3 regions of the Arthrobacter sp. P1_D4 genome follow, and region 1 is predicted to be linked to each of the others. Evidence: riboswitches for the same ligand, from Rfam matches in the RefSeq annotation. Region 1 holds a riboswitch; each other region holds the start of a gene.

Region 1 (10,353 bases):
GGCCTCGGGGCCTGGCGGTCGAAGGCGGTGGCAGCCATCGTGGCCAAGGCGGCGGCGGCCGCGCACGCGAACGGCGCCACGCTCGACATGGACGTCCGGGCGCCGTGGCACGATCCCGCCGCCGACCGGCCGGAGAGCGGCCATGACTACGGGCTGCTGGCCGCAGCCGCTGACCGGCTGGTCTTGTGGGACTACTTCGGGCTCAACGACGCCGCTCCGGCCTACTCCGCCGAGCTGGCCGCGGCCATGGCGAAGCGGTCCGGGAAGTTCGCCATCTCGGTCGGGATGTGGGCCAAGGACGGGCGCATCTCCGCCGCGGACCTGGCGGCCGGGCTGGAGGCGTCTGTCTACGGCGGGGCGGCCGCCGTCGCCGTCACACCATCCAGCATGCTCGACGACGACGCCTGGCGGGCGCTCAAGGCGGCCTGGGCCTGAGCGGCCATGGCCCCGGACCTGCTTAAGGGCCTGGACCTGCTTGAGGGCCTGGACCTGCTTGAGGGCCTGGACCTGCTTGAGTGCCTAGACCTGCTTGAGCGCCTGGCCGAGGTCGCGGATCAGGTCCTCGACGTCCTCCAGCCCCACCGAAAGCCGGACCACGCCGTCGCTGAGCCCGATCGCCGCGCGGCCTTCCGGGCCCATCGCGCGGTGCGTGGTGGTGGCCGGGTGCGTGATAAGCGTCTTGGCATCGCCCAGGTTGTTGGAGATGTCGATGATCCGCAGCGCGTCCAGGAGTGCGAACGCGGCCTGCTTCGCCGTGCGCCCGGGGGAGGGCTGCAGTTCCAGGGTGAGCACGGTCCCGCCGGCCTTCATCTGCTGCACTGCGAGCGGGTACTGCGGGTGGGACGGCAGCAGCGGGTACTTTACCCAGCCGACCGCAGGCTGTCCCTCGAGCCATTCGGCCAGCCGCAGCGCGGAGGCCGAGGAATGGTTGACGCGCAGGGCCATGGTCTCCAGGCCCTTGGTGAGCACCCAGGCGTTGAACGCCGAAAGCGCCGGACCGGTGTGCCGCATGAGCTGCTTGACGGGCCCGTCGATGAATTCCTTGGTGCCCAGGATGGCTCCGCCCAGGACGCGGCCCTGGCCGTCGATGTGCTTGGTGCCGGAGTAGACCACCACGTCCGCGCCGAGGTCGCCGCAGCGCTGGAGCAGCGGGGTGGCGAAGACGTTGTCAACCACCACCGTGGCGCCGGCCGCGTGCGCCAGTTTGCTCACGGCGGCGATGTCCACGATTTCCTGCATCGGGTTCGACGGCGACTCGAAGAACACCGCGGTGGTCGGCACGGACAGCGCGGACTGCCACTGCTCCAGGTCCGGACCGTCTACGAAGACCGTCTCGACACCCCAGCGCGGCAGGATTTCGTTGAGGATCACGAAGCACGAGCCAAACAGCGAGCGGGCCGCGACCACCCGGTCGCCGGCCGCCAGCAGCGCGCCCAGGGCGGTGAAGACGGCGGACATGCCGGACGCCGTCGCGAAACACGCCTCCGTTCCCTCGAGCAGCCGCAGCCGCTCCTGGAAGGTGGCGACGGAGGGGTTGCCGTAGCGGGAGTAGACGAAGCGCTCGTCCTCCCCGGTGAAGGCGCGCTCGGCGGCGGCCGCGGACTCGTAGACGAATCCTGAGTTGAGGAAGATCGGCTCGGTGGTCTCCTGGAAGCCGGTGCGGTCAAGGCCGCCACGGACAGCCTGGGTGTCGGCCGCCCAGCCGGCGGCGTCGGGATTGAAAGTCACTTAGATCTTTCCGAGGTTGGTGGGCAGGCCGCGGTTCTTCCAGCCATTGACGGTGCGTTCGCCAAAGCGGTCGGTCTCGCCTTCGAAGCCCTCAAGGACGTTGTACGAGGTGTAGCCGGCGGCCGTCGCGGCCGTCGCGGCGCCGATCGACCGGGCACCGGAACGGCAAAGGAACACCAGTTCGACGGCGGTGTCCGCCGGCGCCTGCTGCCTTAGCTGTTCCACGAAGTGCGGGTTCGGCGTGCCGCCGGCAAGGTTCCACTGGATGAAGAGCGGATCGTTGCGGCTCTCGCCCGCGGCCGCGGTGTCCGGGATGCCGATGTGGGCCCATTCGCCTTCGGTCCGGACATCCACCAGGATGGCTCCGGCCTCCAGCTTGGCCCACGCCTCCTGCGGGCTGAGGTCTCCGGCGTAGCTCATGCGTGGCCCGCGAAGGCTCCGTCGGCGCCAAATTCGTCGGCGTCGAGCTCATCAACCGCATTGGCCACGGCGGCGTCCGCACTGGCAATCGCGGCCGGCAGGACCAGCGCCTGCGCCACGATCACGGTGCTTCCGTTGAAGCTGGCGGCGGGGCTTCCATGCAGCACGTAGCCCTCGGCCAGGGCGGCTGACACCCGCTCGCAAAAGGCGCGGTCATCCGCGCCGGTGAACAGGCGGTAAGCCAGCCTCTCCGCGCCGGGTGCTGAACCGGGTGTGGCTGTTGTGGGTATTGACGTCTCGGGCACGACGGATCTCCTCTTTCACGCTTGCAGCTCGAATTCTCGAATGCCGAGTATTCACCTGAGGCACCCCGCCGCGAAAGGGAGGGTTGCCGACCGGCCAGTCAGGGCTTGGCACCGGTTCTCATTACTCCCCAAAAACGTAACACCTGCGACGCCGGCCCGCACCGCCGCCGTCGTCATGTTCCGTAACCGGACCGCGGCCCGGGCGAGTAGTGGCGGGCTCCAGTTTCGGGTACAGCCCACTCGTGTCTGCCGGGACGTTTCGCCGTCTACTGGGGGGATTAGGTCCGACGAGTCGGCCGGAGCTGCAGGTGATTCGAGCAATGTGTGAATCGAGCAGTCCCGGAATCGACTCGCCTGTCCATCAACAAGCTGTCTGGGAATCGGTGGCTGGAACGGTCGGAGCCGCAGCCGCGGTCCGGCCGGTGACGGCGGAATGGAGCAATCGTGGGCCCGCGCATACTCGTTACCGGGATTACAAGCGCCGCCGGACGGGCCGTCGCGGCCCAGCTCGAAGCCCGGGGCCTCCCGTACCTCGGCTCCGACGCCCGCGCCGACACCCGCCAGGCCGGGGAGGCTCCCGCCGCCGCGGTCAGGCTCCTGCCGGCGACGAACCCGGACATGGTCCTGGACCTGCGCCGGGTGGTGGACCGCGAAGCCATCAACGTCATCATTCCGACCCTCACCGTGGAGCTCCCGGTCCTGGCCGCGGCCCGCGCCGGATTCGCCCAGGACGTGCGGATCATCGTGGCCGACCCCGCCGCGGTGGCCCTCGCCAACGACCACCTGTTCACCACCTGGGCGCTGCAAGCCGCCGGCATCCCGGTGCCCCGGTTCGCGGTTCCGGGCGACCTCGCCGCCGCGCCGGCATCCCTCGCCGGCCTCAGCGGCCCCGTGGTGGTCAAGCCTCGGGTCTTCAAAGGCTCCCATGGTGTCCACCTGCTGGCCGGAACCGGCTCCGTTAGCTGGAAGAACATGCCGGCGGGGCAACTGGTCCAGGAATTTATCCCGGGTGCCGACTATGTGTGCCTGGTGTTCGGCACCCCGGCACGCAACGCGATGGCGCCGGTGGCGGTGGTCCTCGAGAAGACCAGGACTCCGTATGGACGCGCCGGCAGCGACGAGGTCAGCCGCAGGGTGCCGGCGAACCAGGCCGGGGATGTGCGCAAGCTGGGCCTGGCCGCCGTCCGCACGCTCGGGCTGGCCGGGCCGGTCCAGGTCCAAATCCGCCGCCGCACCGACGGAACGCCCATGGTGCTGGGTGTCTGCGCGACCCTGGGGGAGAACAGCACCTGGGCCCCGGAAATGCTCGACGCCGTGCTCGCAACGTTCATGCTCCCGGCGTTCAACCCGGCCTCGTTCCGCCGGTGCCCGGCAGTGCCCGCGGACGCCCTGGGGTGAGCGTTCCTATTCGATGGTCGCGAAGAGGGCGTTGAGTTCGGCAGTGAGCTGGCGCCGGAGTTCCGGGGTGCCGATTTCCTGCCCGTCGATGTGGTTCACCGGGGCCAGGAGCCGGATGCTGGAGATCAGCCAGACCGCGTCGGCGTCCAGCAGGTCCTTCGGCTCCAGCGGGCCGTAGCCCAGCTCCCAGCCGGCGGCCTTGGCGGCGGTGAACAGGGCGCCCTGTGACGTGCCGGGCAGGATGCCGCTGTCCAGCTGGGGCGTGATGAGCCGCCGGACGGTGCGGACTCCGCCGGCGCCGTCGTCCGAGGTTTCCAGGTGGGCCAGCAGAACGGTCGACGTCGGACCCTCCAGCACCCTGCCGTCCGCGGACGTGAAGATGACGTCGTCGGCGCCCTGCCGGTGGGCGTAGCGCAGCGCCGCCATGTTCACGGCGTAGGAAAGGGTCTTGGCGCCGAGCAGGAGCCACGGGGCGCGCTCGCCGACTTCACTGTCGTAGCCGCGGTCGAGCAGGATGACGTCGATCCCGGTCTCGCGCTGCCGCCGTCCCGCGGCGGCCGGGGCGGAGGCCTGGACCCAGCACGTGGGGGCAGCCGCGCCCTCCGGCCCGCGGGTGACAATCAGCTTCACCACCACCTCGTCCTGCGCCGCGCCGCCCGGTGCAGCCGCGGCGGGTTCCTGCCCGCGGAACTCGCGGATGGCGGTTTCCACCGCCCGTCGCCATGCATCCTCGGCGGGGATGTCCAGCTCCAGAAGCCGGGCCGAGCCAGCCAGCCGGGTCAGGTGCGCCTGGATCTTGCGGGGCCGGCCGCCGACGGCCAGGAGGGATTCGAAAACGCCGTCGCCCCGGGTGGCGCCCAGGTCCGTGGCCATCAGCTGGGGCTGCGACGCGTCGGCAACGCGGCCGCCGTCGAACGCCGGGTCGAGGAAGACCAGAACGGTCGCGGGCGCAGGAACAGGGGCAGGAGTGGTCATGGCTAAAGCTTAGTCTCGGTGGTCCCGGGATAGGATTTGGGCACTGCCCGTTCGGAACTGTTCCGCGTGGCTTGTACGTTGAGGGGTTCGCCTGTGCTGTGGCCATTTCCGCTGGCGGAGACTTTACCGTCCTGGGCGATTCTGATTTTGACGGTGATCGACTTCGCCATCCGAGTGCTGGCACTGGGCATCATCCCCGGAAACCGGCGGCCCACCACCGCGATGGCGTGGCTGCTGGGCATCTTCATCGTGCCGACCATCGGCCTGCTCCTGTTCCTGCTGTTCGGCAACTTCCGGCTCTCCCGCAAGCGCCGCGCGCAGCAGGACGCGGTCAATACCCGAGTGCGCGCCGGGACCTCGGAACTGGCGATGCTGGAAAGCCGCTACGCCGGACCCGAATGGGTGGCTTCCGCCGCGGAACTGAACAAGACGCTGGGCTCGCTGCCGATGGTGGACGGTAACCAAGTGGAGCTGCTGCCCGGCTACCCCGACTCCATCAAGGCGATGGCCGCGGCGGTCCGCGGCGCAAAGTCCTTCGTCAACGCCGAGTTCTACATCATGAGCTCGGACCACGTCACGGACGATCTGCTGACCGCGCTGGAAGAGGCCGCCGAGCGCGGCGTCGAGGTCCGTGTCCTGTTCGATCACCTTGGCACGCTTCGCATCAAGGGCTATCGCAAGCTGATCGCCCGGCTCAAGGCCAGCAAGATCCGCTGGCGGCCCATGCTGCCGCTCAGCCCGCTGCAGGGGCAGTGGCGCCGACCGGACCTGCGCAACCACCGCAAGATCATGGTGATCGACGGCGAGATCGCCTTCACCGGATCGCAGAACCTGATCGAGCCCTCCTACAACAACCCCAAGCACCGAAAGATCGGCCGCGAATGGGTCGAGCTGATGGCCTGCCTGCGTGGACCGATCGTCACCACGCTCAACGTCGTCTTCGCCACGGACTGGCTCAGCGAGACCGACGAATCCATTGAGGAACAGCTCGCGCACCGGCCCGAACTGCACGCCGGCAACATCACCGCCCAGGTGGTGCCCAGCGGCCCCGGCTTCATCACCGAAAACAATCTGCGGCTCTTCAACACGCTGATTTACTCGGCTCAGCGCAAGATCTCGATCTGCAGCCCGTACTTCGTCCCGGATGACTCGCTGCTGTATGCGGTGACGACGGCGGCGCAGCGCGGCGTCGACGTCGAACTCTTCGTCTCGGAAAAGGGCGACCAGTTCCTGGTCCACCACGCCCAGCAGTCCTACTATGAGGCGCTGCTTGAAGCCGGGGTGCGGATCTACCTCTACAAGGCCCCCTTCGTGCTGCACGCCAAGCATTTCACGATCGACGACGACGTTGCCGTGCTGGGTTCCAGCAACATGGACATGCGCTCCTTCTCGCTGAACCTGGAGGTCTCGGTGATGCTCCTGGGGGAGGACATCGTGCGGCGGATCAGCGCCGTGGAGGACACCTACCGGGGCATTTCGCGCGAACTTACGCTCGAGGACTGGATGAAACGTCCGATGGGCGTCAAATACGTGGACAACGTCGCGCGGCTGACGGCCACCCTGCAGTAGCCGGGGGCGGCGGGACAGCCGACTCAGCCCGTGGGAAACCCGGCGCCGAGCGCCGAGAGGACACCGAACGCTTTGGTCCGGATTTCGTCGTACTCCTCCTGCGGGGTCGAGTCGGCGGTGACAGCGCCGCCGACGCCGAGACTCAGTTCCGCGGCACCCTCGCCGAGGGCGCTGACGACGAGGGTCCGGATTGCCACGGCGAGGTCGGCGGCCCCGTTCAGGGAGAAGTAGCCGATCGCCCCGGAGTACACGCCGCGCGGCGCGGCCTCCAGCCGGTCCAGGATGGCCATGGTGCTGACCTTCGGGGCGCCGGTCATCGAACCCGCGGGGAAACAGGCCGCGACTGCCTCGGCCCGCGGCATCCCGGGCCGCAGCCGGGCATCGATGGTGCTCACCATTTGGTGCACGGTGGCGTAGCTCTCGATCGCGCACAGCCGGCTGACGGCCACCGAACCCGGGACGGCGAAATGGCTCAAGTCGTTGCGCAACAGGTCCACGATCATGATGTTTTCCGCCCGGTCCTTGGCCGAAGATTCCAGCTCCTCGCGCAGCGCGGTATCCGTCCCCGGTTCCGGATCACGGCGGCGCGTGCCCTTGATCGGCTCGGCCCGCATCCTGCCGTCCGCGGCCATCTGCAGAAACCGCTCCGGCGACGTGCTCGCCACGGCGAGCCCGCCGAACCGCAGGAAGCTGGCGAACGGGGCCGGGTTCCGGCGCCGCAGGTCCAGGTACGCCGGCAACGGATCCACGCCCTGAGGCCCCGCGGGCGAGGCAGCCGTGAGCACCGTGGTCAGGCAGACCTCGTAGGTGTTTCCTTCCGCGATCTCACGCTGGGCCTCGGTGACCTTCGCCTTGTAGCCGGCTTCCGTGTCCCGGGCGGCGAAGCGCGGGGCGGTGGTTTTCGGGGCGGTGGTTTGCGGGGCACTGACGCGCTGGGCCGGGGAGGCATGCGCGGCCACGTGCGCCGACGCGGCCGCGGTGACGGCCGTGCGCGCCGTCTCAAGCCAGTCCCCGGCGTCGGGTGCGTCCAGGGTCAGCAGCCAGGCTGTGCCCTCGGCATGGTCAAGGACCACGGCACGGCCGGCGAAGATCAGGCAGGCGTCCGGGGTGGCGGCGGTGACGTCGCTCCCGCCGGTTTCGCGCTTGAGCTCGTAGCCGAGGTACCCGAGCCAGCCCAGGGTGAACTCGCACGGGTAGGCCTCGGGTGCGCGGAGCGCGCGGCGGCCCCACACGCCGTCGAGCCAGCGGAAGAACGGGCCATCGGTGGTCACGGTGGCCTGGCCCGTGCTGACGCGGGTCCGTCCGGAACTGTGCCGGACGGCCTGGCCGAAGCGGCCGCCGTCGTCGGCCAGAATGCTGAAGCGGCTCCGCTCCGCGGCCTCCGGGGCCAGTCCTGCCGGGTCCAGGGAGGAGTCGAGCCACACGGCGTTGGGTGAACCGCCAAAGAGCGACGCAAACAGCTGCCCGGCCTCGGGCCGGGCCTCGACCCGTTCTGCCAGCAACTGCAGCCCGCGCCGGGCGGCGAGTTCGGGCAGCAGGGCGGGGGCGACGGCGGGAAGGTACTGAAGGGCCTGCAGGACGTCGTCCGGGGCGGTGCCGTCCGCCAGGTTGAGCACGTGCACATCCGCGCGGGCCGGGACGTCATCGGCCGCCAGCCACTCCGCTTCCTGCGCAGCCCACTGGTCCCAAAACGGTTCGTAGGTGTCGCCGTCCCGGGCCAGCGCCCGGGCCCGGCGGTCCGCGTCGGAGGAGTCCGCCCAGATCACGGCGTCCAGCAGGGGCACTGCGGCCGCCGCGGCGGCACCGACGCCCTCCACCAGGACGATTTCGGCCGGGCGTGTGGTGCGGGTCTCGCCGTCGTAGTGCCGTGCCCAGTCCCAGCTGACCCATTCCGCGTTCTCCCCGCGCCGCAAGGGCGAAAGCACGGTGGTGACGTAGCGTTCGATCCCCGCCGCCAGCCCGTTCCAGCCGGGATAGATGTCCTCGAGGTGGAAGAGCGAGACCTTGTGGTGCTCCCTCAACCGCGCCGCCAGTTCGATGGCCAGGGTGGTCTTGCCGGAGCCGGAGCGCCCGTCGATTGCGATGATGACGGGTGCGGGGCTCATGAAATAGAGCGTACCGGCTGCTGTGCATTGGATTGATCACTGCCGTGATGTTGCCCGTCCTGCCGCTCAAGTTCGATGCGTACGTGCTGCACAATCCCCGGAAGGGAGGCCCGGATGAGGTTCCAGGTGGTGTCGAAGTCGGTGTGGCCGCCGTACCACGGGTCCTCGATGCCCTGCTCCAGCGGGTCCTCGTCCGCCACGGCGGGGTCGAAGCTGCGGAGCATGCGGATCTTGGCCAGAGAGTCCCGGTCCGGTGCTGCCTGCCGGAGCCAGCCGTAGTGGTCGACGTCGAGGGCCAGGATCAGATCCCGGCTCGCGAACCATTCGGGCCGCCATTCGCGCGCCACGTGGCGGTCCGAAGCGATGTTCTGCGCCGTGAGTTTGCGCGCTGCCCGGGGATCGATCGGCCGGCCCGCCTCATACGCGGTGGTGCCGGCGGAATCGACCACGGCCCCCGTGAGGCGCTCGGCCCGGAATGCCTCCGCCAGCATAAGTTCCGCCATCGGGGACCGGCAGATGTTTCCGGTGCAGACCGCGATGATCCGGTACTGGCTCGACATTGAGGTCATAGCTAAGCATGAACGATCCCGGGCCTCTTGGCTAGCTGGTCCCCGCGAAGTATTACAAAAGATGTCAACTGACTTTTACTTATTGTCATGCCCGGGCGCGGGTTCGGCCGGGTCAAGTCCAAGGTGCCGGACCAGCGCGTCGAGGACCGGCAGCTGGCCCTTGACCAGCCTGGACCGGGCTGCGGGCTCGGCGGTCCATTCCGCGCGGTCGATCTCGGGGAAGCTTCCGATTGTGCCCGATCCCCTCGGCCACTCCAGCTCGAAGGTGTTGCTCACGATGCGTTCGGGCTGGAAGTCCGCTTCCGCCGTGAAGACCGTGATGATCTTGCCGGAGGGCTGGCGGAAGTCGCCGAGCCGATGGTACTCGGCGGCGGGTGCCGGTGTGCCGATTTCCTCCGCGAACTCGCGGTGCGCGGCCGCCAGGGGGTCCTCGTCGGCGAGGTATTCTCCCTTGGGGATGGACCAGCCGCGGGCGTCCTTGCGGGCCCAGAACGGGCCGCCCATGTGGGCTATCCAGAGCTCGAGCTGCGGTGCGCTGCCGGATGGCGGCGCCCCGCCGGGCGGGGACGCACTCCTTAGCCGGTACAGCAGAAGGCCTGCGCTGCGAACGGTCATGGCTCCCTCCTGCCCCAAGGGTATTCCCTCAGTGCTTGAGCGGCCGCGATCAGGCCGCCGGCCCCCACAGTGCCTTGCGGAGCAACCCCTTGAGTGTCGCGATCTCCGGGGCGCTGAGGCCGGCCAGGGCGGCGGATTCCGCGTCCCGCGCCGCGGCCTCGGCCCGCCGGAAGAGGGCTTCCCCCTCCGGGGTCGAGGAAACAATCTTGGCGCGCCGGTCCAGCTTCCCGGGCGCCCGGATCACCAGCCCGCGCTTCTCCAGCTCGTCGATCAGGGCGACAATCTGGCTCGGGTCCAGGCTGAGGAACTCGGCCATCTCCCGCTGGGTTGGTTCCAGCCCGCTGTTGGCCAGGGCGAGCACCGAGTAGGAGCGCTCCTTGAGGTCGAACGCGGCCAGGGCGCGGTTGTTCAGGACCGACCCGCCGGCATGCAGCTTGGCCAGCAGGAAGCCCGCGTCCAGGCTGATGGTTGCCGCCGTGAGCTTCTCCGCAGGCTCGGTGCCCGGCCCGTCGTCAACTTCGGTCGCCATGCCCAACTCCAATAGTCCAAAAAATAAATCGTTGACTTTTTCAACTATCCATATTTTCATGGATACAGAACAGCATCCCACGCCGCGGGGCCGGATGCACAAGGAAGCTAGCAAAGGAGCGGCAATGAGCCTGTCAGGAA
Region 2 (10,353 bases), on a different contig from region 1:
CCCTGGAGTGCTACTCCCTGCCATGCCCCGAAGAGGGCACCGAGGGCCTTGCAGCCCGCTGGCTCGAGGAGTCGGGCCGACGATTCGGCAACCACCACGAAAACCGCCTGGTGATCGGCCTGTCAGGACGCGACATTGAGTTCGGCCTGTCCACTGCCCGAAGCCGCCTGAACCTGGCCAACATCCTGGACTCCGCCTCCCAGAACAAGATCGAGGTCTTCGTCGTGGGCCCGCCGCCCACGCTCGACCCCGCACAGAACCGCAGGCTCGGCGAGCTCAACACCGCCTTCGCCGACGTCACGACGCGCCGGAAGCACCTCTATGTCGACACGTTCTCGCCGCTGCTGAACCACGAGCAGTGGCGCCAGGACCTCGCGGCCAACGGCGGCACGCCCGGCCAGGCCGGCTATGGCCTCATGGCCTGGCTCGTGCTGCACCGCGGCTGGTTCCAGTGGCTGGGCCTGGACACTCCGGAATAGGCGGGTAAGCAGGCAACCGGTCGCGCCGGGTCCCACCCTCCAGGGGATTTCGCGATATATCTTGACCTGCCGGCAAGCGCGATATATCGTGACTTCATAGTCGCGATATATCGTTAGTTGCCCAGCCCCTTTCGCCTTTCCGGAGGAACCATGTCAGAGAACACGTGGACCGTGACCGGCCCGCAGACCATCGACGTCGACGGCGTCCACTCCCTCAAACTCGGGATTGTCCGCGGCCGCTTCGACGTCGTCACCCATGACGAGGACGTTGCCAGGATCGAGGTCTCCGAAATCGAAGGCGATCCCCTGTCGGTTTCGATCGTCAACGGCCGCCTGGAAGTCCGCCACCAGCTGCACGGCCCGCAGGGCTGGTTCAAGAACCTGATGAGCACCGTCAACAACGGCAGCAGCAACTCGGTGGTCATCAGCATCGCCCTGCCGGCCGGCGTCGAGGTCGAGGCCGGGACGGTGAGTGGCGACGGCATGGTTTCCGGGCTCAGCGGCCACACCCGGCTCAACACCGTCTCGGGATCCGTGCTGGCCGACGGCACCGCCGGCAACCTGTCCGTCAACACTGTCAGCGGCGAGGTGATTGCCCGCAACCACCGCGGCGTCCTGACCGCCAAGAGCGTCTCCGGTGAAGTGACGGCCTCGGGCGAATTCAGCAACATCCGGGCGAACACCGTCAGCGGCGACCTGAACTTCGACCTGCACGGCTTCACCCATGACTTTGGCGCCAATTCGGTCTCCGGCGACGTCACCATCCGGCTGCCGCACGACGTCGGGGTGGACATCGTGGCCAAGTCCGCCAGCGGCGCGGTGGTCATCGATGACACGAGGTACGTCCAGCCCGGCGGCACGGTGCAGACCATTGCGGGACCGGACGCCAAGCTGATGCTGGTCCGGACCAACTCGGTCTCCGGAAAAACGTCGCTCTTCCACGGCCAGCCCAGCCCGGACACCGAAACGGCCCTCTGATGCCTCCCGTCTTCGCCCACGGGGCGCTGCGGCTGTACCTGCTCGCCCTGCTCGAATCGGGCCCCAAGCACGGCTACGAGCTGATCAAGGCGCTCAGCGAGCGTTTCGGCGGCACGTACTCCCCCAGTGCCGGAACCATCTACCCGCGCCTGGGCAAGCTCGAAGAGGAAGGGCTCGTCGCCACCCGCACGGAAGGCCGCCGCACCAACTACAGCATCACTCCGGCCGGCCTCACGGAACTGAACCGCCGGCGGGACGAACTCGCCGGCGTCGAGAACGACATCTCGGCGTCGGTCCGCCGGCTTGCCGACAACCTGCGCCAGGACATCCGCGTCAACATGCGCGGCCTCCGGGCCGACCTTGCGGCCACGGCGGAGGCGGCCCGGACCTCGGCCCGCGCCGCCGGTTCTGCCGGCGGGACGGGCACTGCCGGCGGCGCGGGAAGCCCGCGGTACTCCCCGGAGGGCGAACGGCGGCTGAAGGAGGCGGAAATGCTGGTGCAGGCGTTCCGGGACGACATGCGGGTGGAACTGCGCCGTCATGCCGGGAGCCGTCCGGTTACCGCCGTCACGCTCGAAACGGTCAGGACCGTGCTGGACCAGGCCCGGATCTCGATCCGAAATTCGTTGGAGGGCTGAGGCCGGGCCGGACCGGCCGCGGCCCGTAGCACGGGCCTCCGGTTCGCGGCGGGTGCCGCGATGTGGGAGACTTGAGGGCAGCTCTTTTGAGTACCAAGATTAAGGAGGCCAGCTATGAGCAAACGTGCACGTAAACGTCGTGACCGTAAGCGTGGCGGCGCGAACCACGGTAAGCGCCCCAACGCCTAAGCAAAGCTTGGAATGACAGCTTTAAACGAATGACCCCGGAATCCTCACGGATTCCGGGGTCATTCGTTTATGTCGGCTCAGGCTTCCCTGGTCCGGCTCACGCTTCCACTGTCCGGATCGAGTGAATCCGGTCCAGGATGGAGTTCTTGAGGTTTTCCGGAGCTGCTTCCGTGCACGAACGCTTGACCATCACGCGGATGACACATTCGAGGTCGTACTGCTCCAGGCACTCCGGGCAACTGTCCAGGTGGTCCTTGATCTCTGCGATGTCTGCACGCGTGAGCGCACCATCCAGATATTCATAGATACGTTGCATCCGGGCGTCATCGCAATCGCCCAGTCCCTGGCAGTCGCTCATTTCCTGTTCTCCTGTTTGTTGCTGTCGGCCGCGGCGCTTGACTCGGTGGCGGCCCTGAATCCTCGTTCGGCGGCATAGTCCGCCAGCATGTCCCGCAGCATCTTCCGGCCGCGGTGCAGCCGCGACATGACGGTCCCGATGGGGGTGTTCATGATGTCCGAAATTTCCTTGTACGCGAAACCCTCGACGTCGGCGAAGTACACGGCCAGCCGGAATTCCTCCGGAATCGACTGGAGGGCGCGCTTCACATCCGAGTCGGGCAGGTGGTCCAGGGCCTCAGCCTCCGCCGAACGCAGTCCCGAGGACGTATGCGACTCGGCGCGGGCCAGCTGCCAGTCCTCAATGGTGTCCGAATTCGACTGCAGCGGCTCGCGCTGACGCTTCCGGTACAGGTTGATGTACGTGTTAGTGAGGATGCGGTACAGCCAGGCCTTCAGATTGGTTCCGGGCTTGTACTGGTGGAATGCGGAAAACGCCTTCGTATACGCCTCCTGGACCAGGTCCTCGGCGTCGGAGGGGTTCCGGGCCATCCTCATGGCCGCCGAATACAGCTGGTCCACGTACTGCATGGCGTCACGCTCAAAGCGCACCCGGCGCTCTTCCGCGGACTCGGAGGAGACATCAAGGGGCTTCCCGTCCACCTCGGTCTCCAAAGCGGCGGGCGTGCCGGCATCAGGTGTCTTGGTGGGCGTGGCGTCGTTTCCGGCAACCTCGTGCATGGCCGCAACGGCCGGGTCCATGGTGCTCATTGCGTTCAAGTCTACTGTCACCTTCCGCCGGGCACCCGGAACCGACGCAAGCGCGAGGGTCCATGATTGCCCGGAACCGGCTTCCGGTTCCGCCCTGTCTTTGACCAGAGTCAAATCTCCGCCTTCGTTAGCCTGCTGGGATCTGCCTTTCACAACCACGTCCTGCGGGCAAATATTCCGCAAAAGTGCAAGACTAGAACCGGTTCTCCCGCAGTGAAGCCGCTGTTCGTCCATCCAGGAGGAAATTCATGTCGTTTGTCCGCTTTCTCGCCCGGCCCATGCTCGCCTCCAGTTTCGTCCTCGCCGGCATGGACAAGCTCAAGAACGCGGATGACACTGCGGCCCAGCTGTCCCCCTTGTTGCGGCGTGCGGCCGACGCCTTGCCGTTCCAGCCAAATGAGAAAGTCGTGGCACGCGTGATCGGCGGCACCCAGATCGGTGCCGGCGTCTGCTTCGCCCTCGGTAAGTCGGCCCGGCTGGCGGCCACCCTGCTCGCCGTCATTTCGCTCCTGAACGGCTACGTCGAATGGCGCAGCGCGGACATCTCCTCGAAGGAAGCCCGCGACGCCCGCCGCAAACAGCTCCTGAAAAACGTCTCCCTCACCGGCGGCGTGCTCCTCGCCGCGGTCGATACCGCCGGCAAGCCCAGCCTGGCCTGGCGCGCCGGGCACCTGGCCGCCGATGCCAGGAAGAGCGCCGGACACCTCGCCGCCGATGCCCGCAAGACCACCAACAAGCAGCTGAAGAAGGCCGACAAAGTCGTCCGCAAGGCCGCAGACCACTCTGCCGGGGCCTAAGACGGTAATGACTGGCACCACCCCCTCTGCAGCTGCCCCGTCCCACCCTGCCGGCCCCCACGCAGCCGGTCCCCATGCAGCCGACGCCGGTACGCACTGGCCCGCCCCCTTCGCAGCACGGCCGGTCGATGCCACTGTCACCGTTCCCGGATCCAAGTCACTGACCAACCGGTACCTCGTGCTCGCCGCCCTCGCGGACGGACCTTCCCGGCTGCGCGCTCCCCTGCACTCCCGGGATTCCGCGCTGATGATTGAGGCCCTGCGGCAGTTGGGGGCCACCGTCACGGAAGTGCCCGGCGACGGCGCCTTCGGCCCCGACCTGGAAATCGTCCCGATCAGCATGGATACCGTGTCGGCGGACACGGCGATCGACTGCGGCCTGGCCGGTACAGTCATGCGCTTTGTGCCGCCGGTGGCCGCGTTGCGCCGCGGTGAGTCCCGTTTCGACGGCGACCCGCATGCCCGCAAACGCCCCATGGGCACCATGATCGAGGCTCTCGCCGGCCTGGGTGTGGCAGTCACCGCACCCGACGGCGGTCCGGCGTCGTCGTTGCCGTTCACGGTGCACGGCTCTGGTGAAGTGCGCGGCGGCCACCTGGTCATTGATGCCAGCGCTTCGTCCCAGTTTGTCTCCGCCCTGCTGCTGGCCGGGGCGCGCTTCACCGAGGGACTCCACCTCGAACATCAAAGCAGCGAACACGTCGGCAAGCCCGTGCCGAGCCTGGACCACATCAACATGACCGTGGCCGTTCTGCGCGGTGTGGGCGTGGCGGTCGACGACTCGGTGCCGAACCACTGGGTTGTCTCCCCCGGCCCGATCCGCTCCTTCGACGTCCGGATCGAGCAGGACCTCTCGAACGCCGGACCCTTCCTCGCGGCGGCCCTGGCCACCGGCGGCACCGTGCGGATCCCGAACTGGCCCGCGGAAACCACCCAGGTGGGTGATCTCTGGCGCGGAATCCTGACCGCTATGGGCGCCACGGTGACGGTTGACGGCGGCACACTGACCGTCAGCGGAGGGCCGGAGATCAAGGGCGGCGACTTCGACGAGACCAGCGAACTCGCCCCCACCGTAGCCGCGCTGTGCGCCCTCGCCACCGGCCCCTCACGGCTGGGCGGTATCGCCCACCTCCGCGGCCATGAAACGGACCGGCTCGCCGCCCTCGTCGCCGAAATCAACCGCCTCGGCGGCGACGCCGAAGAAACCTCCGACGGCCTCATCATCCGCCCGGCCGCGCTGCACGGCGGCGTGGTGCACAGCTATGCGGACCACCGCATGGCAACCGCCGGCGCCATCCTCGGCCTTGCCGTAGCCGGCGTGGAAGTCGAGGACATCGCAACCACGGCCAAGACCATGCCCGATTTCCCGCAACTCTGGGAAGCGATGCTGGCCCAGGGACCCGCCGCAGATGAGGACACCGCCGGTGGCACGCAGCACTGATTCCTGGGACGAGTCCGACGTCCGGATCCGGCCGAACAAGAAGGGCACACGGCCCCGCACCAAGGACCGGCCCAGCTACGACGACGCCGTCACCGGACGCATCATCACCGTTGACCGCGGCCGCTACACCGCCGTCGTCGGCGAGGGGACCGCGGACGAACGCAAGATCATCGCGGCCCGTGCCCGGGAGCTGCGCCGCAACCCGGTGGTTGCCGGCGATTTCGTCTCCCTGGTCGGGGATGTCACCGGCGAGCCCGACACCCTGGCGCGGCTGGTCAAGATCCAGGACCGCAAGACGCTGCTGCGCCGCAGCGCCGACGACACGGACCCGATCGAACGTGCCGTCGTGGCCAATGCCGACCAGCTGGTGGTGGTGGTCGCCGCCGCCAACCCCGAGCCGCGGACCGGTTTCATCGACCGCGCACTGGTCGCCGCGTACGACGCCGGCATCGAACCGCTGCTGCTCGTCACCAAGGCCGACGTCAAGGATCCCGCCGAGCTGCTGTCCAACTACCAGCACCTCGACTTCCCCGTCATCATCTCCAAGACCGCCGACTCCGCCGCTTCCGGCATCGACGCCCGCTCCGACGACGGGCTCTCCGCCCGGCTCGACAAGGACGCGGTATCCCAGCTGCGCGACTACCTCGACGGCAAGGTCACCGTGATGCTGGGCCACTCCGGCGTCGGCAAGTCAACCATGGTCAACGCCCTGACCGGGGCCGAGCGGGCCACGGGAGGCGTGAACGCGGTCACCGGCCGCGGCCGCCACACGTCCTCGTCGGCACTGGCGCTCAAAGTCAACGATGCCCCGGCCGGGAGCTGGATCATCGACACCCCCGGCATCCGGTCCTTCGGCCTGGCCCACGTGGACCCGGACCGGATCCTGCGTTCCTTCCCGGACCTGGAACCGGGCACCGATGATTGCGAACGCGGCTGCAAGCATGACTCCACCGCCGTCAACTGCGGGGTCGACAAGTGGGTTGCGGCCGGGCACGCGGGGCCCTCGGGACCGGCCAGGCTCGCGTCCCTGCGCCGGCTGCTGGGCACTGACCCGCGGATGGAAGCGCAGGAAACCAAGGAACTGGGCACCGTTTCCTAGCCGGACCGGCAACGGGGCGGCGGCGCCGAGCCGCGGCCTCCCGCCCGGCAGCCGGGTTTGACGGTAGTTTGGAACCATGAGCCAACCAGCTTCGAGCTACAACGATGACCTGCGCCTTGCCCATGTACTGGCAGATTCGGTCGATTCCCAGACCATGAGCCGCTTCAAGGCGCTCGACCTTCGGATCGAGACGAAGCCCGACCTCACACCCGTCACCGATGCCGACAAGTCCGCGGAAGAGGCCATCCGCGGCCAGCTCTCCCGGTCACGTCCGCGTGACGCGGTCCTGGGCGAAGAGTTCGGCAGCTCGGGCCACGGTTCCCGCCGGTGGATCATCGACCCGATCGACGGCACGAAGAACTTTGTCCGCGGCGTCCCGGTCTGGGCCACCCTGATCGCCCTCGTCGATGAGGGCGAGCCGGTGGTCGGCGTCGTCAGCGCGCCGGCACTGGGCAAGCGCTGGTGGGCCGCCAAGGGTGCAGGCGCCTACACCGGCCGCTCGCTCGCCGCCGCCACACGGTTGAAGGTATCCAACGTCTCCAATCTCGAGGACGCGTCGCTGTCCTACTCCAGCCTTGGCGGCTGGAAGGAACGCGGGAACCTGGATGAGTTCCTGGGCCTGACCGAGGAAGTGTGGCGGACCCGCGCCTACGGTGACTTCTGGTCGTACTGCCTCGTGGCCGAGGGAGCCGTGGACATCGCCTGCGAACCCGAGCTGAATCTCTACGACATGGCCGCCCTGGTGCCGATCGTGACCGAGGCCGGCGGCCGCTTCACCTCGCTCGAAGGCGAGGACGGCCCCTTCGGCGGCAACGCCCTGGCCACCAATTCGATCCTGCACTCGGAAGTCCTCAAGCGTCTCAACCCCGGACTCGACGACCTCTTCCAGGCCCACCCGAACAACTGATCCGCGCCCGTAATAATCCGCTTCACAATCGGCGGCCGCCTTTTCCCCGGCTGCGCCGATGTCCTACGCTCGATGCAGGTCACGAGTGCCAGCGCTAAACCCCGGTTTGCTGGCCGGCAACCCTCCAGTCGCGGTGGGGTGCCCCGGGTGACGACCTGGCCGGTCCGGAACGGACCCGGCAAGCGCGGATTCCCACGGTGTGGGGTCCTGTTCGAGTGAGGTCCCATGACAACTGCCATTTTCCCCGTTGCCCCTGAATTCCATGCACGGCTTGCCCTCGCGGCCCGCCCGCTGGCAGCCGTCACCGGGGCCGAGATCCAGGCCCCGCTGATCACCGGCGGCCACGCGCGCTACGCCAACCTCGACTACGGCGCCTCTGCCCCGGCCCTGTCCGTGGTCTCGGCCTACCTGAACGAAATCCTGCCGTACTACGCAAGCGTGCACCGTGGCGCCGGCTACGCATCGCAGATCAGCACCTCCGTCTACGAGAACGCTCGGGACATCGTGCGGGACTTCGTGGGCGGCCGGCCCGGCGATTCCGTGATCTTCACGCGCAACACCACCGATTCCCTGAACCTGCTGGCCGGCTGCCTGCCGCTGCGCGACGGGCGGCCCGCGGGCGAGGTCCTCTACCTCGACATCGAACACCACGCCAACCTCCTGCCCTGGCAGAATGTCCCGCACCGCAGCGTCGTGGCCGCCGCCACCCTCGCGGCCACCGTGGACCGCCTGCGCGACGAACTCGCCCGCGGCGGCGTCAGCCTGCTGGCCGTCACTGGCGCCTCCAACGTCACCGGGGAGATCCTCCCGATCCGGACCCTGGCCGCACTGGCGCACGAATACGGCGCCAGGATCGTTGTCGACGCCGCGCAGCTCGCCCCGCACCGGCGGATCAATATCGCCGCGGACGACGTCGATTACCTCGCCTTCTCGGGGCACAAGCTGTACGCCCCGTTCGGCGCCGGCGTGCTGGTGGGGCGGACGGACTGGCTCGACGCCGGCACCCCGCACCTGGCCGGCGGCGGCGCGGTCCGCGATGCCCGGCTCGACTCCGTCAGCTGGACCACAGGACCCGCCCGGCACGAGGGCGGCTCGCCGAACGTCCTCGGTGCGGCGGCCCTCGCCCGCGCCACCCAGGTCATTGCAGCCCTGGACTCGGAGCAGTGGCAGGCCCACGAGGACGCCATCCGGTCCTTCCTCGTCGAGGGCCTCCAGGGCATCGAAGGGGTAACCGTGCACCGGATCTTTGCCGATTCTGCTTCCGATTCTTCCTCCGCTTCTTCCACTGGAGGCGATCAGCCGGACACCGGCACGATCGGCGTCGTGAACTTTTCCGTGGCAGGCTACGACGCCGGACTGGTGGCCGCCTACCTGTCGGCCGAACACGGCATTGGCCTGCGCGACGGCCGCTTCTGCGCCCACCCGCTGCTCAAGCGGCTCGGCCTGCCCGCCGGCTCCCTGCGGGCCAGCTTCGGCCTCGGCTCACGACTGGAGGACGCCGAACGCCTGCTGGCCGGCCTGCAGCAGCTGCGGCAAAACGGACTCGGCTGGGATTACGTGGTGGACGCCGGGCGCTGGGTGCCGGCCAACGATACCCGCAGCTACCCCCACTGGGCGCCGAACACCCCGGGCACGGCCGGCGCTGCGCCCTGCACCCTCGACTAGCGCAGGACCGGGGCCCGGCGCGGGTGCGGTAAATTCGAAAGGTATCTGTAACAAGCAGGACCTTCCCGAAGGAGATCGCACGTGGCAAGCGCCGGACCCAGGCTCCACAGCGGACCGAAGCTGCACAGCGAGCGGCGCCAGGAACTCGGACAAAGCTTCCAGGACGGCGGCGAGCACTATGAACGCGTCCGCCCCGGCTATCCGCAGGAGTCGGCCGACTGGCTGGTCCGGGCGGGAGCCAGGGACGCCGCGGACATTGGCGCGGGCACCGGGAAGTTCACTTCCCTTTTGGCAGAACGCGGACTGGCCACGGTGGCCGTGGACCCCTCTGCCGACATGCTTGAGCAGTTGCGCCGGACCCTGCCGGACGTCACCGCCATCGAGGGCAGCGCCGAGGACACCGGTCTCGAGCCGGAGTCCTTTGACCTGGTCACGGTTGCCCAGGCGTGGCACTGGTGCGACCCAGGCCTGGCCTGCGCCGAGATTGCCCGGATCCTGCGGCCGCACGGCGTGCTGGGCCTGATCTGGAACCAGCTGGACACCAGCGTGCCCTGGGTGCACCGGCTCTCCCGGATCATGCACGCCGGGGACGTCCACAAGCCACACTTCCGTCCGGCCGTGGGCCCCGAGTTCACCGGACTGGAGAGCCACCTGACGCGCTGGGAGGATTCCGTCACGGCGGAGGACATCCAGGAGCTGGCCAAGTCCCGCAGCTACTATCTCGCGGCATCGGACTCCACCCGGGCCAAGGTCACAGCCAACCTCGCCTGGTACCTGCACGAGCACCTGGGGCACACCCCAGGCGAGGTGCTCCGGCTGCCCTACCTGACCCAGACGTGGCGGGCCTTCCGGGCCTGATGCACGCTCACCCCGGATTCCCCCGGATTGCACGCAGCGCCCGCCAGGCCTATTGTTTCGGTATGCCTAATAATTTCTTATAGGCACACGAAACTTTGACACCGGCTGTTTTCCGGCCGGCGCCGATCATCGCGTCAACGCCGACGCGCCAATCACAGGAGCTGGCAGTGCTGGAGCTAACGGGACACGGGCAAC
Region 3 (10,353 bases), on a different contig from region 1:
GCAGGATAAGGGGGTGAGCAATACCTATCCCATGGAAAATTCACCGGACACCCCAGCCGAGACCACCGTTGACACCGTCACCCACCCGTGGACCCGGTATGTGGCGATGGGCGACTCATTCACGGAGGGCATCGGCGATCCGGAACCGGCCAGTCCGGGCGGCCATCGGGGCTGGGCGGACCGCGTGGCCGAGGAACTCAGCCGTGGGCACAACGACTTCGCCTACGCGAACCTGGCCGTCCGTGGCCGGCTCCTGCAGCAGATCGTGGACCAGCAAATGGCTCACTGCCTGTCCCTCAAACCGGACCTCATCACGCTCTCCGCAGGCGGCAACGACCTCATCCGCCCGGGCGGCGATCCGGACGTGCTGGCCGAAAAGCTGGATTCGGTGGTGCAGATCCTGAGCCTGGGCGGCGCCACCGTTGTCCTGTTCAACGGCCCGGATACCGGCTCCACGGTGCTGGGCCGGATCCGCAGCAAGGTGGCCATTTACAACGAGAACCTGCGCACGATCGCCGCGCGCCACGACGCCGTGATCGCGGACATGTGGTCGCTGCGCCAGCTCAATGACCCGCAGATGTGGAATGTCGACCGGCTGCATTTCTCACCGCTGGGCCACCACACGATCGCGGCCATGGTGCTGGACTCGCTGAACGTCGAGCACACGCTCCAGCCCCTCTCCCCCAAACCGCTGCCACAGCGCAGTTGGCGCGAGGCGCGCAGCGGGGACCTGGTGTGGGCCAGGGAGTATTTCGTCCCCTGGGTGGTCCGCCGGCTGCGGCACCGCTCCTCCGGCGACGGCATGACGGCCAAGCGGCCGCTGGCCGGACCGGTGTTCGGTCCCGGCGTTCCGCTTGGTTCCGGCGAAGGCCCGCCCGGAGCCGAGGACGCGGTCCGGTCCTGAGGCTTCGGGCCTGAGCCTGCGGGGCATAAGCTGGAGGAACACTTCTCCGGCCCTACAGATGAGCCCGCAGATGAGAAGGCCCAGCAGCTGAAAGGCCCAGTACCGTGAGCAGTATGTTCTTCTGGATCATCGTGTTGTCCTTCCTGGTTCCCGTGGCGATGCGCCTCTACCGCAGGTCTGCCCGCGGCCGGAACCAGGGCACGCCGGGACAGTTCGGCCGGTTCCCGGGCAGCCAGAACAACCCCGGCCAGGGTAACCAGCCGCGTGATGGCTACACCCAGCAGGACTACTTCGGCGGCTTTGGCCAGCTGGGCGCCCCGAAGCAGTCGGGTCCTGCCAACGAGCCGTATCCCAACCCGCCGTACCCCAGCGCGGAGTACCCGAGCGCGCAGAACCCCCGTCCCCGGTTTCCGGACCAGCCGTTCCCGAACCAGCCGTACCCCGGCCAGCAGTACCCAAACCCGGTCGGCTACCAGTCCCCCGTCCCGTACGAGGACAGCCCGGAGTACCTGAACAACCCGCCGCAACCGCAACGGCCGCAGGCATCGCAAACTCCCCCGGCGCCGGGCGCGGGACAGGCGCAGGCGCCGCAGTCTCCGCCGCCGTCGGCCGGGCAGGGCTACCGGGCCCGCAAGCTGGCCGAGCTCGACCAGCAGTACACCGACGGCAAGCTGTCCATGGAGGACTACATGGCCCAGCGCGCGGAAATCATGAAGGGCTAAGACCCTGCCGGGCCGGCGAACTCGACGTCGGCCGCTTTGACCGTTCCCGCCGTCCGCCCCGGCGCCTTGTGGTACTGCCAGTACAGATTGGTGTGCGCGACCACCAGAGCCGGCGGCGGGGCGCCGTACTCGGTCAGGTCCTCGGTGGTGTGGGCGTCGGCGACCAGCGTGACGTCGTAGCCGCGGGTGATCGCGCCGTGCAGGGTCGAGCGGATGCACTCGTCGGTCTGCGCACCGGCCAGGAAGAAGCGCCCGATGCCGCGCCCGGCCAGCACGGATTCCAGGTCGGTGGCCTCGAAGGCGTCGCTGTACTCCTTGGCCACGAGCGGCTCCGAACTGCGGCGCGCGAGCTCCGGCACGTACTGCCAGCCGTCGCTGCCGCGCGGGAGTTCCTCACCGCTGTGCTGCACCCAGACGACGTCCACCCCGGCGCCGCGGGCCTTGTCCACGAGCGCGGCGATGGTTGCGACGACGTCGTCGCGGCGGTATGCCTCAGCGACCACACCGATCTGCATATCGACGACGAGCAATGCCGTGTTGGGACGGTTGACGAGCGTGGTCATGGTGCCTCCCGGATCCTGGCTGTCCCTGTCTGCCTACTCTAATCCCGGACCCCGAAAGCAACGAGGGGTCACTTGCGGCCCATAATCCAGTGCCGGATAAGTGACCCCGCGTCGCTTTGACGGGCAGAAGCGTCAGTCGACCTGGGGGAAGCCGAGGTCGATCACCGAGGTGGACGGGTCCGGCCAGCGGGTGGTGACCACCTTGCCGCGGGTGTAGAAACGGATGCTTTCCGGGCCGTACATGTGGGTGTCGCCGAACAGCGAATTCTTCCAGCCGCCGAAGGAGAAGGTGCCCACCGGCACCGGGATGGGCACGTTGACGCCCACCATGCCGGCCTCGACGTCGAACTCGAACTGGCGGGCGGCGCCGCCGTCGCGGGTAAAGATGGCCACGCCGTTGCCGAACTCGTTGTCGTTGACCAGCTTCACGGCGTCGGCGTAGGTCTCGACGCGGACCACGGAGAGGACGGGCCCGAAGATCTCGTCGTCGTAGACCTTCATTCCGGGCTTGACGTGGTCGATCAGGCTGACGCCGATGAAGAAGCCGTTGGAGTCGAATTCGTGTTCGCGGCCGTCCACCACCACGGTGGCGCCCTCGTTGGCCGCGCCGGCAACGTAGGAGGCCACTTTGTCGCGGTGCTCGGCCGTGATGAGCGGACCCATCTGGGAGGCCGGGTCCGTGCCCGGGCCGATCGCGAGGGCTGCCATGCGGGTGGTGATCGCCTCCACGAGGTCGTCGGCGATGCTGCCGACCGCGACGAGGACGCTGACTGCCATGCAGCGCTCCCCGGCGGAGCCGTAGGCGGCCGAGACGGCGGCATCCGCGGCCATGTTGAGGTCCGCGTCCGGCAGGACCACCATGTGGTTCTTCGCCCCGCCCAGTGCCTGGACGCGCTTGCCGTGATCGGCGGCGCGCTTGTAGATGGACTGCGCGATCGGCGTCGAGCCGACAAAGCTGATGGCCTTGACCGTCGGGTGTTCCAGCAGGACATCCACGGCTTCCTTGTCCCCGTGGACCACGTTGAGCACCCCTGCCGGCAGCCCGGCCTCAGCGAAGACCTGGGCGATGAAGATGGCGGAGGACGGGTCCTTCTCGCTCGGCTTGAGCAGCACGGTGTTTCCGCAGGCCAGGGCGCTGCCGATCATCCACAGCGGCACCATGGCGGGGAAGTTGAACGGCGTGATGCAGGCGACGACGCCGACCGGCTGGCGGACCGAGTGGACATCGACGCCGCCGGAGACCTGCTCCGAGCGTTCGCCTTTGAGCATGTGGGAGAGCCCGGTGGCGAATTCGATGTTCTCCAGGCCGCGGGTGATTTCACCTTCCGCGTCAGAGAGGACCTTGCCGTGCTCGCTGGTGAGCAGGGCCGCGAGTTCGGGCCGGCGCTGCATGAGCAGTTCACGGACCTTGAAGAAGATGGCTGTGCGCCTGGCCAGGCTCGTGGCGCGCCAGCCGGGCAGGGCGGCGCGGGCGGCCTCGATGGCCTCCTCGACGCGGGCGGCGGAGGCCATGCCGACCTCTTTCTCCTGCTCGCCGGTGGCCGGGTTGAACACGGGGCCGAAGCGCTCGGCGTCGGCAATCAGGGCGCCGTTGATGAAGTGCGGGATGCGTTCCATGGGTGGGTCTCTTTCGTGAAGGGCAGGGCCGTGAAGGGCAGGGCCGTTAAGGGCAGGGCCGTTAAGGGCTAGTTGGCGGACTCGAGGGTGCCGTCGACGAGCTTGACGATCATCGAGCAGTCCTGGCCGGACTGGCCGGAGTCGATGAGCCGCTGGAAGAGCTGCTGGACGTGCTCGCCGAGTTCCAGCGGGGTGCCGGTGTCCCGCGCGGCGCTGATGGCCAGGCCGATGTCCTTGTTGGCCAGTTCGGTGGTGAATGTCGGAGCGAAGTCGTTGTTGGACGCGGCGGTCGGCACGACGCCGGCCACGGGGTACCAGGTGCGCAACGCCCAGCTGTCGCCGGAGGAGACCGACGCGATGTCCCAGAAAACCTGCTTGTCCAGGCCGAGCCGATCGGCCAGGACCGCGCCCTCGGCGGTGGAGGCGAGGTTGATGAAGAGCATGAGGTTGTTGCAGATCTTCGCGGCCTGGCCGGTAGTGGCGCCGCCGGTGGGGATGATGTTCGCGGCCATCGGGCGGATGTATTCGGTGGCGTCGGCGACGGCGCCGGCCTCGCCGCCGATCATGAACGTCAGCGTGGCGGCCTTCGCGCCGCTCATGCCGCCGGAGACGGGTGCGTCGACGAAGCGGAAGCCGGCGGCAGCGGCGGCGTCGTGCAGGGCCTGTGCGGAGGCGATGTCAATGGTGGAGGAATCCACCAGGAGGGTCCGGGTGTCCGCGTGGGCAAGGACGCCGTCCTGGCTGAGGTACACGGCGCGGGCGTGCTCACCTTTGGGGAGCATGGTGAAGACGACGTCGGCACCGGCGACGGCCTCGGCGATGCTGCCGGCGGCCTTGACTCCCCCGGCTTCGGCGGCGGCAACGGCTGCGCTGTTGAGGTCGAAGCCACGGACTTCGTGTCCGGCGTTTGAGAGGTTGACGGACATGGATCCGCCCATGTTTCCGAGTCCGATCCAGGCGATGACTGCCATGGCTTAAGCTCCTTTGCTTGATGTGCTGCCGGGCGCCTCGACGCGCTCCGGCCTGAAAACCGAAACTCCGGCGCCCCGTGTCCACCATCACACCCTGCTAGAGTGCAATCAAGGTAAAAAATCACAGATGCCATGTGCACAGATGCACAATGACGGCTCTGGCTCCGCCACACTCGCTGCAGAGGGGGACAATAGTGGACTTGCGCCGGCTTCCGAGCCCCGACGACCTGCTGATCCTGCTGACCGTGGCACGGCTGGGCCGGTTCAACGCCGTGGCCGAGACGCTCGGCACCACCCACACCACCATTTCCCGCCGCGTCCTGGCCCTCGACAAACAGCTCGGCGGCCGGACGCTCGAACGCAGCCCGCACGGCTGGGAGCTGACCGAACTCGGCAGCCAGGCGGTCGCGGCGGCGGAAGCCATCGAGGGCACTCTCGGTGCCCTCTCCAGCAGCATTGCCCGCTCCGGCGACGTGGTCTCCGGCTTGGTCCGGATCAGCACCCCGGACGGCTTCGGCGCCGAATTCCTGGCCCCGGCCCTCGTCCGGCTGCAGCGGGCGAATCCGTTGCTCAACGTCGAACTGCTCAGCGCCACCCGCAAGGTGAGCCAAAACCGCTCCGGCGTGGACCTGGAAGTGGTGGTGGGCAACATGGACACCACCACCGCCCGCGCGATCTTCCTGAGCAACTATTTCCTCAGGCTGTACGCCAGTCCCGGCTATGCGCAGGAGCACGGGCTTCCGGCAACGCTCGACGACGTCCGGCAGCACGGCTTTGTCTCCTACGTGGAATCGGCGCTCCAGGTCGCGGAGCTGGGCCACCGTTCAACGCAGCTGCCGGTGCCCCGGTCCAGCTTCCAGGCCACAAGCGTCTTCGCCCAGCTGGAGGCCGTCCGGCGGGGCGCCGGGATAGGCCTGCTCCCCAATTTCCTCGTGGCGGGCCGGCCGGAATTTCTGCCCGTCCTGCCGGACGACTTCCAGCGCCAGCTGCCCATCTGGGCTGTGGCGCGGCCCGAGGCGCTGCGTTCGGCCCCGGTCCGTGCCGTGCTGGAGGCGATCCGGACCGAGATTGCCGACCGCCAGGCGGTCCTGGCAGGCTGAGCGGTCCTGGCGGGCTGAGCCAGCCTGCCGGGCCGGTCCTGCTTCCAAACGCCAACAGCCCGAGCCCCGCAGTGCGGGACCCGGGCTGTTGCCGTGCTAATTCGTTGTTACTTCTTGCTGGCGGCGAGGAGGTCAGCGGTGCCCTGGGCGTCGGCGGCGTCGACGTCGCGGAGCGAGATGCCGCGGGTTTCCTTAAGGAAGAACACCGCAACCAAGGTGACCACACAGGCGCCGAGGAGGTAGATGGCGACCGGGACCGAGGACTTGTACTGGCCCAGGAGCGCGACGGCGATGATCGGAGCCAGCGAACCGGCCACAATCGAGGTGACCTGGTAGCCCAGCGAGACGCCGGAGTAGCGCATCCGGGTCGGGAACATTTCGGCCATGAGCGCCGGCTGGCCGGCGTACATCAGGGAGTGGAACAGCAGGCCGATGGTGATCGCAGCGAGGATGACGAGGTCGTTCTTGGTGTCCATCATCGGGAACGCGAAGAATCCCCACGTTCCGCCGAGGATGGCGCCGGCCATGTAGACCGGCTTGCGGCCGACGTTGTCCGAGAGCCTGCCGACCATCGGGATCACGGCGAAGTGGACGATGTGCGCCACAAGCAGCAGCAGCAGGATCCGCGAGGTGTCCGTCTGGACGATGACCTTCAGGTAAGTGATCGAGAAGGTGACCACAAGGTAGTAGAGAATGTTCTCGGCGAAGCGCAGACCCATGGCGGTGAAGACGCCGCGCGGGTAGCGGCGGAAGACCTCGGCCACGCCGTAGCCCTTGTGGCCGGCCTCGACCTCCTTGCGGGCCTCCAGGAAGATGGGGGCGTCCTGGACCTTGGTGCGGATGTAGTAGCCGACCAGCACGATCACGGCGGAGAGCCAGAAGGCTACGCGCCAGCCCCAGCTGAGGAAGTCGGCGGAGGACAACGTGGCGGAAAGGGTGAAGAGGACAGCCGTGGCCAGGAGGTTGCCCATCGGAACCGCCGACTGCGGCCAGCTTGCCCAGAATCCGCGGGACTTGCTCGGGCTGTGTTCGGCGACGAGAAGGACTGCGCCGCCCCATTCACCGCCAACGGCGAAGCCCTGGGCGAAGCGCAGGAAGACCAGCAGGGCCGGGGCCCAGTAGCCGATCTGCGCGAAGGTGGGCAGGCAGCCCATGGCGAAGGTGGCAACGCCGACAAGGATGATGCTCAGCTGGAGCAACTGCTTGCGGCCGAACTTGTCGCCGAAGTGGCCGAAGACGATGCCGCCGATCGGGCGGGCAATGAAGCCGACCGCGTAGGTGAGGAAAGCGGCGAGGATGCCATCCAGTTCCGAACCGGTGTTCGGGAAGAACAGCTTGCCGAACACAAGGGTGGCGGCGGAGGCGTAGAGGAAAAACTCGTACCACTCAACCACGGTGCCGGCCATGGAGGCCGCCACCACCTTCTTCAGGCCGGACGTTTTGACGTCGGTTTCTTCAGCGCGCCTTGCGGCGTTTTCCGTACTCATCGTGACTCCTTCGGCGTCTCCATCGACACCCTGTGGACCATTGGACTGAGGACGCTTGTGATTTAGGGCACAGGGCGTCATTCCCCATGAGTATGGACGCTCCGGCCCTCAGCCTCAACGGCCATTAGTGCAGAGCGCATCTGCAAAAATGCACAAGCGGGCCGGCCTAGTGGCTGAAGAAGGTCTCCCGGAGCTGCCCGCTGAGCTGGCCGATTTCGGTCAGGAAGCCGTCGTGGCCGATTGGCGCTTGAATGATATGCAGTTCCGGGCCGCCCGGCAGGGCCTCTGCCAGTTGACGGGACTGGGCCGGGAAATACAGGCGGTCCGAGTCCACGGCCGCCACCAGGAATTCTGCGGTGGCCGGGGCCAGTGCCTCCCCGAGACCTCCGCGCCCCCGGCAGACATCGTGGCTCATGAGGGCTTCGGTGATCGCGATGTAGCTGTTCGCGTCGAAACGCCGGGCCAGTTTGCTGCCCTGGTGGTCCAGGTAGCTTTCCACCTGATAGCGCCCGCGTCCGGCCAGCGATCCGGCTTCCAGGGGCGTCTCGGACTCTTGGGCGTTGCGGCCAAACCGGCCGTCCAGTTCGGCCGCTGAGCGGTAGGTGATGTGCGCGATGCGGCGGGCGAGGGCGAGCCCCGACTCGGGTTCCGGGCCGCCGTAGTAGTCCCCGCCCCTGAAGTGGGGGTCCTGGCGGATGGCCAGCGTCTGTGCCTGCGCGAAGGCAATCTGTTCGGCAGTGCTGCTGGCGCCGACGGAAATCACGGCGCAGCGCCGGACCCGGCCGGGAAACGTGACGGCCCATTCAAGGGCCCGCGCGCCGCCGAGCGAGCCGCCCAGCACCGCGTACCAGCTGCCGATGCCCAGGGCATCGGCCAGCCGCGCCTCGGCGGCGGCGGTGTCCCGCAGGGTGACCAGCGGGAACCGCGATCCCCAGGGGCGCCCGTCGGGGGCCGGGGTGGAAGGTCCGGTGGATCCGTAGCAGCCGCCCAGGATGTTGATCGAAACGACGAAGTACTTGTCCGTGTCCACGGGAGCCCCGGGTCCGGCGAGCTGTTCCCACCAGCCGGGCTCCCCGCTCTCGCCGCGGGTCACGTGTGTGTCGCCGGTCAGGGCGTGTTCAATGAGCACTGCGTTGGAGGCGTCCGCGTTCAGGGTCCCCCACGTCTCGTAGGCGAGCACCACATCCGGCAACGGAGTCCCGGATTCGAGCTGCAGATCACCGATCCTGACGAACTGGACGGTCCCGTCAGGGGTCCGGGATGGTTTGGTTTCGGGAACACCCGTGCGGGTGACGGCAATCGTCATGTGAGGACCTATCTTCGCGCTTGCCCGCCGTCAGCTGACCGGCAGGCCAGGTCTTCACCCGGGGCACCCCGCCGCAAAAGGAGGGTTGCCGGCCAGCAAGCCGGGGCTGTCGCTGGCACTCATGACCTGGTACGAGTCTACGAAACAGGGTGCGGAAATCACGAAGATTATGACTTCCATGTGACAGCCGGACCCGTCAGCACCGCAGTTTCCCCACCTTTGACAGCCGTGACCGGCGGGTCGCGCCGAAGTGCCGGCGATTCCCGGCGTCATGCCAGCAAGGTGGGGAAATTCCGCGTGGGCTTCCGTCTAGGCGGTCTTGGCCGCGCGGAATCCGGCGTCGAGGTCCGCCAGGATGTCGTCAATATGCTCCAGTCCCACCGAAAGCCGCACCAGCCCGGGATTCACCCCGGCGATCACCTGCTGTTCGGGCGAGAGCTGGCTGTGGGTGGTCGACGCCGGATGGATCACCAGCGACCGGACATCGCCGATGTTCGCGACGTGCGAGTGCAGTTCGAGGGCATCGACGAACCGCTTGCCGGCCTCCGCTCCCCCGGCGATGTTGAACGCCACGACGGCGCCTGTCCCCTTGGGCCCGTACTTGCGGCCGCGCTCGTACCAGGGGCTGGACGGCAGCCCGGCGTAGGCGACCGATTCGACGTCGTCCCGCCCCTCCAGCCATTGCGCCACCTTCGTGGCGTTGGCCACGTGGCGCTCGACGCGCAGGCTCAGCGTTTCGATGCCCTGGGCGATGAGGAAGGCGTTGAACGGGGACACCGCGGAGCCGAGGTCGCGCAGGAGCTGGACCCGGGCCTTGAGGATGTAGGAGAGGTTCGCGCCCAGCGCGCCGTCGGCTCCGAGGTCGCGGGCGTAAACCAGGCCGTTGTAGGTGGGGTCCGGGGTGTTGAAGCCGGGGAACCGCTCCGGGTCTTTCCCGAAGTCGAAGTTGCCGGAGTCCACGATCACGCCGGCGATTGCGGCGCCGTGCCCGCCGAGGTACTTGGTGGCCGAATGGACCACGATGTCCGCGCCCCACTCGATCGGCCGGATCAGGTAGGGGGTGGAGAGCGTGTTGTCGACCACCAGCGGCACGCCGGCCTCGTGCGCCACGCGGGAGACGCCCTCGATGTCCAGGACGTCCTGGCGGGGGTTGGAGACCACTTCGCCGAAAAACAGCTTGGTGTTGGGCTGGACGGCGTCCCGCCACTGGTCCAGGTTGTCCGGGTCCGCCACGAAGGTCACGGAGATGCCGAACTTCTTCAGCGTGTGCGCGAGCAGGTTGTAGGTTCCGCCGTAGAGGCTGGGGCTGGCCACCACATGGTCCCCGGCCTCGGCGATGTTGAGGATCGCGAACGTCTCGGCGGCCTGGCCGGAGCTGAGCAGCAGCGCCGCGAGGCCTCCTTCCAGGCTGGCGACGCGCTGTTCGACGGCGTCCTGGGTCGGGTTGCCGATCCGGGTGTAGATGGGCGCGAGCTCGGCGAGCGCGAAGCGGTTCGCGGCGCTTTCGGCGCTGGGGAACACGAACGACGTCGTCTGGTAGATGGGCAGGGAACGCGCGCCGGTGGCGCTGTCCGGCTCCTGGCCGGCGTGGATCTGGCGGGTTTCAAAGGACCAGGCATTGGACATTGGTGCTCCTCGAGTCACTGGGCACAGCACCGGCCGGGGCTTTCGGCCCGAACCGGA

Evidence for each region. A riboswitch is a leader RNA that binds a small molecule or an ion and turns the genes downstream of it on or off. The one in region 1 is predicted to bind S-adenosylmethionine.
Region 2: another riboswitch for S-adenosylmethionine. It lies ahead of AC1D0A_RS17900 (aminotransferase class V-fold PLP-dependent enzyme); the one in region 1 lies ahead of AC1D0A_RS12340 (DUF1737 domain-containing protein).
Region 3: another riboswitch for S-adenosylmethionine. It lies ahead of metX (homoserine O-acetyltransferase MetX); the one in region 1 lies ahead of AC1D0A_RS12340 (DUF1737 domain-containing protein).

Annotation. Positions count from the first base shown of each region.
Region 1 is NZ_JBFUAU010000011.1:92,688-103,040, forward strand. It holds gene AC1D0A_RS12325 (hypothetical protein) at 1-435, shown strand, start outside; gene AC1D0A_RS12330 (O-succinylhomoserine sulfhydrylase) at 520-1,728, opposite strand; gene AC1D0A_RS12335 (rhodanese-like domain-containing protein) at 1,729-2,148, opposite strand; gene AC1D0A_RS12340 (DUF1737 domain-containing protein) at 2,145-2,453, opposite strand; SAM riboswitch class IV at 2,466-2,579, opposite strand; gene AC1D0A_RS12345 (ATP-grasp domain-containing protein) at 2,898-3,851, shown strand; gene AC1D0A_RS12350 (aminodeoxychorismate lyase) at 3,858-4,826, opposite strand; gene cls (cardiolipin synthase) at 4,920-6,395, shown strand; gene pabB (aminodeoxychorismate synthase component I) at 6,419-8,500, opposite strand; gene AC1D0A_RS12365 (low molecular weight protein-tyrosine-phosphatase) at 8,497-9,069, opposite strand; gene AC1D0A_RS12370 (NUDIX hydrolase) at 9,145-9,684, opposite strand; gene AC1D0A_RS12375 (MarR family winged helix-turn-helix transcriptional regulator) at 9,734-10,213, opposite strand; gene AC1D0A_RS12380 (SDR family NAD(P)-dependent oxidoreductase) at 10,338-10,353, shown strand, end outside.
Region 2 is NZ_JBFUAU010000018.1:97,789-108,141, reverse strand. It holds gene AC1D0A_RS17950 (GDSL-type esterase/lipase family protein) at 1-479, shown strand, start outside; gene AC1D0A_RS17945 (DUF4097 family beta strand repeat-containing protein) at 630-1,457, shown strand; gene AC1D0A_RS17940 (PadR family transcriptional regulator) at 1,457-2,095, shown strand; gene AC1D0A_RS17935 (50S ribosomal protein bL37) at 2,210-2,284, shown strand; gene rsrA (mycothiol system anti-sigma-R factor) at 2,382-2,642, opposite strand; gene AC1D0A_RS17925 (sigma-70 family RNA polymerase sigma factor) at 2,639-3,505, opposite strand; gene AC1D0A_RS17920 (DoxX family protein) at 3,640-4,188, shown strand; gene aroA (3-phosphoshikimate 1-carboxyvinyltransferase) at 4,196-5,629, shown strand; gene rsgA (ribosome small subunit-dependent GTPase A) at 5,613-6,728, shown strand; gene hisN (histidinol-phosphatase) at 6,805-7,635, shown strand; SAM riboswitch class IV at 7,713-7,826, shown strand; gene AC1D0A_RS17900 (aminotransferase class V-fold PLP-dependent enzyme) at 7,861-9,300, shown strand; gene AC1D0A_RS17895 (class I SAM-dependent methyltransferase) at 9,382-10,158, shown strand; gene AC1D0A_RS17890 (Nramp family divalent metal transporter) at 10,326-10,353, shown strand, end outside.
Region 3 is NZ_JBFUAU010000008.1:98,278-108,630, reverse strand. It holds gene AC1D0A_RS09165 (SGNH/GDSL hydrolase family protein) at 32-904, shown strand; gene AC1D0A_RS09160 (hypothetical protein) at 1,018-1,626, shown strand; gene AC1D0A_RS09155 (isochorismatase family protein) at 1,623-2,189, opposite strand; gene AC1D0A_RS09150 (CoA-acylating methylmalonate-semialdehyde dehydrogenase) at 2,322-3,806, opposite strand; gene mmsB (3-hydroxyisobutyrate dehydrogenase) at 3,875-4,777, opposite strand; gene AC1D0A_RS09140 (LysR family transcriptional regulator) at 4,978-5,877, shown strand; gene AC1D0A_RS09135 (MFS transporter) at 5,985-7,364, opposite strand; gene metX (homoserine O-acetyltransferase MetX) at 7,531-8,670, opposite strand; SAM riboswitch class IV at 8,682-8,797, opposite strand; gene AC1D0A_RS09125 (bifunctional o-acetylhomoserine/o-acetylserine sulfhydrylase) at 8,980-10,296, opposite strand.